One region of the Actinomadura meridiana genome, then DNA from elsewhere that is predicted to be linked to it. Evidence: riboswitches for the same ligand, from Rfam matches in the RefSeq annotation. Region 1 holds a riboswitch; the other holds the start of a gene.

Region 1 (3,311 bases):
CGCGGAACGCTTCGAGGGACGGTGCGATGTTCGCGGACGGCGCGACGACCGGCGCGACGGCGTCCAGGGTCTTCAGCCCGTCCCCCGAGTTGATGATGACGGTTTCGGCGGACGGGTCCAGCGTCCCGGACTCGATCAGCTTGCGGAGGGACGCGACGGTGACGCCGCCCGCGGTCTCGCCGAAGATGCCCTCGGTGCGGGCGAGCAACCGGATCCCCTCGACGACCTCGGCGTCGCTGACGTCCTCGACGGCGCCGTTGGTGCGGCGGGTGACGTCCAGGACGTAGGGGCCGTCGGCCGGGTTGCCGATCGCGAGCGACTTGGCGATCGTGTCGGGCTTCACCGGACGGATGACGTCGTGGCCGGCCTTGAAGGCGGCGGCGACGGGGGCGCAGCCGGTGGCCTGGGCGCCGAAGACGCGGTACGGCCTGTCCTCGACGAGACCGAGCTTGATCAGCTCCTGGAACGCCTTGTCGATCTTGGTGAGCTGGGAGCCGGACGCGACCGGGACGACGATCTGGTCGGGCAGCCGCCAGCCGAGCTGTTCGGCGATCTCGTAGCCGAGGGTCTTGGAGCCCTCGGCGTAGTAGGGCCGGACGTTGACGTTGACGAACGCCCAGTCGTCCTGCTCACCGGCGATCTCCGAGGCGAGCCGGTTGACGTCGTCGTAGTTGCCGTCGACGGTGACGAACGTCCCGCCGTACACGGCCGTCGTGATGATCTTCTGCGCTTCGAGGTTGGACGGCACGAACACGGCGCTGCGGATCCCGGCGCGGGCCGCGGCGGCGGCGACGGCGTTGGCGAGGTTGCCGGTGGACGGGCAGGCCAGCACCTTGAAGCCGAGTTCGCGGGCGGCGGCGAGCGCCACGGCGACGACGCGGTCCTTGAACGAGTGGGTCGGGTTGCCGCTGTCGTCCTTCACCCACAGGCTCTGGAGGCCGAGGCTCTCGGCGAGGTTGTCGGCGCGGACGAGCCGGGTGAAGCCGGGTTCGGTGTTGGGCGAGTTCACAACGGTGGACGGGACGGGCAGCAGCCGCCGGTACCGCCAGATGTTCCGCGGCCCCGACTCGATGTCGGCGCGGGTCAGGTCACCGAAGTCGTACTTGATCTCCAGTGGGCCGAAACACTCTTCGCAGGCGTAGTAGGGCCCGAGGTCGCGCGTCGAGCCGCATTCGCGGCAGACGAGAGCGGTGGCTGTTCCGAGGTCGGTGGCAGGCGTGATTGCCATGCGGGCGAGGCCTTTCCCCCATCTTTCCTGCGCCACCCTGGTCGCAGGCCGGAGTTGGCACCATCTCCCGGCCGGCCTCGCAGGATCGCGAGCGCGCGTCAGCCGAGTGGTTGCCGGGGCTTCGCAGGGCCGGTCCCTCCACCCCTCTGGATGAGCAATATTCAGTTGTTGTGGCGCTTTGAACGCCCATGGGTGACTTTACCTGATCTGACCGGATGCCAGACAGACCGGGTCCATCGCTCGGGACGTTACCCGGGTGCGTTCTTGATCACGCACGCGGGTCGGCGACGACCGCGCGGGGCGCCGTGTGGCGGCTCGGCGGCAACTGAGACCCTGCCGTTATGAGCCAAGTGCTGGTGGCATCGAACCGCGGACCGGTCTCGTTCTCGCTGTCGGACGACGGCGGGCTGACCATGCGGCGCGGCGGCGGCGGGCTGGTGTCCGGCCTGGCCGCCGTCACCGGCGCGGCGCGTGGAACGTCCGGGGAGGGGCCGGACGTGCTGTGGGTGTGCGCGGCCCTGGGCGAGGCCGACCGGGAGGCCGCGCGCCGAGCACCGGACGGCCGCATCGACCTCGCCGGGCACGAGACCGGCGGCGCGGCCGTGCGGATGCTCGACATCCCGCCGGGGACGTTCCACCGCGCGTACAACGCCGTGGCCAACTCGACGCTGTGGTTCGTCCACCATCTCTTGTACGACACTCCGCGCAGCCCACATTTCGACGCTCGTGCCCGCCGCGACTGGCAGTCCTACGAGGCGTACAACGCGGCGTTCGCGGACGCTCTGGCACGCGACGCGGCACCGGGTGCCAAGGCCGCGATCCAGGACTACCACCTGTCGCTGGCACCGCGAATGCTGCGCGAACGGCGTCCTGACTTGAGGATCGTGCATTTTTCGCACACTCCGTGGGCTCCGCCTGAGTACTTCGGTCTGCTGCCGGACGACATGGGCGCGGAGATCCTGCTGGGCATCCTTGGCGCTGATCACGCGGGGTTTCTCACCGAGCGGTGGGCGTCCGCGTTCCTCGACTGTTGCGAGCTGCTGCCGGGAGCACGTGTTGACCGTGCCGCCCGTACCGTCGCCTGCTCGGGGCACGTCACCCAGGTGGGCGTGCATGGTCTCGGGGTCGACGGGACGGCGTTGCGTGAACGCGCCGCTGAGCAGGATGTCGTGGAACGGGCTCGCGGGCTGCGTGAACAGGTGGGCGAACGTCAGCTCATCGTGCGGGTCGACCGGACGGAGCTGTCGAAGAACATCGTGCGCGGGCTCGCCGCCTACCGGGAGTTGCTCGTCAACCATCCCGAGTGGCGTGGCCGGGTGGTCCATCTCGCGTTCGCCTACCCGTCCCGGTACGACCTGACCGAATACCGCGAATACACCGCGTCCGTCCAGCGGATGGCGAAGCAGATCACCGACGAGTTCGGCACCGCCGCCTGGGATCCGCTGATCTTGCAGGTGAACGACGACTATCCGCGTTCGCTGGCCGCCCTCCGCCTCGCCGACGTGCTGCTGGTCAACCCGATCCGGGACGGGATGAACCTGGTCGCGAAGGAGGGGCCCGTCCTGTCGGAACGCGGCTGCGCGCTGGTGCTGTCCAGGGAGGCGGGCGCGGCGGCGGAACTGTCCGGCGACGCCCTGGTGGTCAACCCCTACGACGTGTCCCAGACCGCCGAGACCCTGCACCGCGCCCTGTTGATGACACGCCGCGAACGGTCCGAACGCTGCGCCCGCCTCACCACCGCCGCGACCGCCCTACCCCCGCGAACCTGGTTCGCCGACCAACTCGCCGCCCTCGACTAACCCCCGCCGCGCTCGACTAACCCCTGCCGCGCTCGACTAACGCCGCCGCGCTCGACTAACTCGCCGAACTCGGCAGACCCGCCGCACTGGACTAGCCCCGCCGCGCTCGGCAAGTCCGCCGCGCTCGGCTGGTTCGAGCTGGGCTGGGTCAGTGGGCGAGGGACGCGGTGGGCTGTGGGGTCAGGAGGCATTCGACCGGGTTCGGCTCGTGGCGTTGTTTCCAGCGTTCCCGCAGCGCGGTCTTGCTCTGCGCCATCCGACGGTGCGTGCTGACCTTGGTGAAG
Region 2 (3,311 bases), on a different contig from region 1:
ACGTGGATGAGAACATCCCGCCGATCCCGCGAAGGGTCCGAGGACACGAAATGTCGACGCCGCCGTCATCGCCTGGCCAAGTAGCCCTCCGGCCCGCGCGCTCGCGACGCCACAGGAGGAGGCACTCGCGATCAATGACCCCTTTTCATCCGCTTAGGCCGAGCTGACCCGGCTGACCGGATATCGCGAGAGCCTGATGGCCGACTGGGGCCGCCACGTCAACCGGCTCCGGGCCTTGCTCGGGTCGATCTTCCCCGGCCTGGAGGCCGCGTTCGACTACACCACCCGCTCCGCGCTGATCCTGCTGACCGGGTTCTGCACCCCGGACGAGGTCTGCGCCGCGAGCCACGACGGCCTGACCGGGCACGGCGCCTGGCGCAAGGGCATCAACGCCATGGCCGCCCCCCCGGTGACGGCGGCCGAGGACCAGACCGTAACCGCCCAGGTGGGCGGTCTCAGGTCGAACGCGTGTTGAAGCATTGCAGCGTGATAGGAGCGCACGATCGGTGCTGATGGTAAATGGTCAGCAGTGGCGATCCTTGCCCAGCGCGCCGACGCCGCAAGCCAGCAATCTCCCCCCGATGCCGCAGCTGGCCCCGCCTGCTTCGGAACCGCTTGTGGGTGCAGCGCCAGCAAAGGGCCCAGGTGGTCGATGACGCGGTTGGCCGCGGATTTCGAGATGCCAGACAGCGGGGCGAGCTCGCGCATCGTCAGTCCCGTCCGCCAGTCGGCCCCCACCAGAAACACCCGGTCCTCCAGCGGAAGGGAGCACGGGCGACCTCCTCGGGCCGGATCGGCGCCTTTATTGCTACTGGACCGCCGCGGCGCCGAGCTGCTGTTCCAGGCTTTGACCGAGCGGGAGGAGAAGAACAGTTTGGCCATCGCCTCCAACGACAGCTTCGGCGGCTGGACCAAGACCTTCGCCGATCCCCGTCTCTGCGCCGCCATCGTCGACCGGCTCACCTTCGGCGACAACATCATCGAAACCGGCACCGACTCGTACCGCCTCGCCCAGACCCGCGCCCGAGCAGAACATAACGCCGGCTGGCCCGAACGCCTGCCACGGTCACCGAATCTGACAGAGGCAGAACCGGGCCGATCGCGTGCTCCTGCAGGAGCCTCTCGGACGCAGCCAACCGTGTTTGACGTCGTCTTCGCACTAAGGCACGATCTCTCTACCGAGATCATCCAGAGGATCCGAGGGACCTGGCCCATTGACGGTCCGGCAACCTCCCCAAGGGAAAGGTGCCAACGCCAGGAACGATGAGGAGAGCCCAATGAGCGTGCCGCTCGATGTTCCCGTGCTCCATGGATCGTCCGTTCGACTGGAGCCACTGGCGATGAGGCACGCGTCGGATCTGGCACGGGCGGCAGAGGAGGATCGTTCCTCCTACGAGTTCACCGTGGTTCCCCGTGCCGCCGAGGTCGAGCAGTACCTAGCGGCCCAGCTCACTCGTGAGGGGCTGACTCCCTTCGCGCAGGTTCGGATACGGGACGGGAGGGCGGTGGGATGCACTGCGTTCTGGAATCCCCGAACGTGGCCGGAACGGCATGACCTTCGCGCCATCGAGATCGGTTGGACATGGCTCGGGGCATCGGCACAGGGCGCCGGGATCAACGTCGAGGCGAAATTCCTCCTGTTCACCTATGCGTTCGAGACGCTGGGCGTGGCCCGCGTCGACCTCAAGACCGACGCCCGCAACGAGAGGTCACGTCGGGCGATTGAGCGCCTCGGCGCACGCTTCGAGGGCGTGTTGCGCAACTGGTCGCCCTCGTGGGCGCCCGGCGAAGCGGGGATGCTGCGAGATTCGGCCATGTTCTCCGTGGTCGCTGCTGAATGGCCGACCGTGAAGTCGACGCTGCATGCTCGCCTCACCACCGTGAGCACGGGGTAGTTCGGGACCGGCGCCATGGGACGGGCCAGCGACCCGACTGGCATGTCTCATCGAACCTGACGCAGGTGAGCGAATGCGTCAGTTCGGTGAGCCACGTGTCGGTCCGGCCGGACGCAACAAGCTCCCAACCGCGCTCCTCTCGGACCCGAAGTGGTGCCCAAACTCAACGACATTCTCCGCCCGTCGATCACCAACTGGTGCCCGAATCCATCGACAAACGGTGCCCGTTCTCGACGGCATGGTTACGTCGCGGGCCGCGGCGCCGGACCCGCGTGGATCACGTACCGTCCCCGGTCAGGTAGGTGAGCACCGCCTTGACCCGGCGGTTGTCGGACTCGGTGGGGGACAGGTCGAACTTCATGAAGATGGCGGCCGCGTGCTTCTCCACCGCCCGCTCCGTGACGACGAGGTGCCGGGCGATGGACCGGTTCGAGTGGCCCTGCGCCATGAGGTCGAGCACCTCCCGCTCCCTCGGGGCGAGCGAGCCGATCCGGCTCCGCCGGGCGCCGCCCCGCAGCAGCCCGCGACGATCTCCGGATCGGGCACCGTCCCTCCCGTGGCCACCCGGTGCAGAGCGTCGACCAGCTCGGCGGTACGGGCCACCCGCTCCTTGAGCAGGTAGCCCACTCCGGCGGCGCCGGCCGACAGCAGCCGCTCTGCCAGGATCGCCTCCACGTGGTGGGAGAAGACGAGGATGCCGACATCCGGCCAACGTTCCCGCAGCTCAAGGGCGGCACGGATGCCCTCGTCGGTGTGCGAGGGCGGCATCCGGATGTCCACGACGGGCGACGTCCGGGCCGTGCTCCGCAGCCGCCGCCAGAAGGTCCTCCGCGCAGCTGACCGCCGCGACGACCACGCAGCCCCGCGCGGACAGCAACTCCACCATGCCGTCACGCAGGACGACCGAGTCTTCGGCCAGGACCACCCGAAGAGAACGTTCCACCATGCACTTCATCATGCCGTCGTCCAACGTCCCAACGTTGCTAGCGTCCCACACCTCGTCGACGGCGACAGTGGCAATCTCGGGCCGTGAGCTCGGCTCGGTACCGCCGTGAAGCAGTGACGTAGTCGTCAAGCTTTGTCTTCGCCCGCTCCGCCTTCATGCCTGGCCGGTACCACCGCTGCGAAACATGGTCGGCGGCCTGAGGGTGCCCGAGATCGCCCGTGCTGGTTCTAACGCGGTCCAAACGCGAAGTGCTCGTCGAGCTGAAGATCAGGCCGGGGCCGCTTTGGAGGACGTCGGTCAGGATGCGTTCTTTGTTTATGGGGGCGCGGAGCCATCCGGTCGTGTCGTCCCGGGTCACCTGGATGTCCTTGTAGCCGCCCAGCCGGTTCACCAGATGCGGAGCCTCACCGGGCCGACACCTTCAAGATCTCCACCGATCCGTTGTTCGTGGAGAAGGTAGTGGACCCAGG

Evidence for each region. Region 1 has a riboswitch for S-adenosylmethionine ahead of thrC (threonine synthase). Riboswitches for the same ligand answer to the same signal wherever they lie in the genome.
Region 2: another riboswitch for S-adenosylmethionine. It lies ahead of ABD808_RS25320 (GNAT family N-acetyltransferase); the one in region 1 lies ahead of thrC (threonine synthase).

Annotation. Positions count from the first base shown of each region.
Region 1 is NZ_BAABAS010000011.1:5,755-9,065, forward strand. Features, by position in the region: gene thrC (threonine synthase) at 1-1,228, opposite strand, end outside; SAM riboswitch class I at 1,244-1,385, opposite strand; gene ABD808_RS19555 (alpha,alpha-trehalose-phosphate synthase (UDP-forming)) at 1,570-3,027, shown strand; gene ABD808_RS19560 (sulfotransferase family protein) at 3,176-3,311, opposite strand, start outside.
Region 2 is NZ_BAABAS010000019.1:100,149-103,459, reverse strand. Features, by position in the region: gene ABD808_RS38615 (hypothetical protein) at 197-475, shown strand; partial or broken gene ABD808_RS25330 (helix-turn-helix domain-containing protein) at 616-804, opposite strand; partial or broken gene ABD808_RS25325 (ATP-binding protein) at 812-1,018, shown strand; SAM riboswitch class I at 1,182-1,270, shown strand; gene ABD808_RS25320 (GNAT family N-acetyltransferase) at 1,278-1,895, shown strand; partial or broken gene ABD808_RS25315 (response regulator) at 2,173-2,841, opposite strand.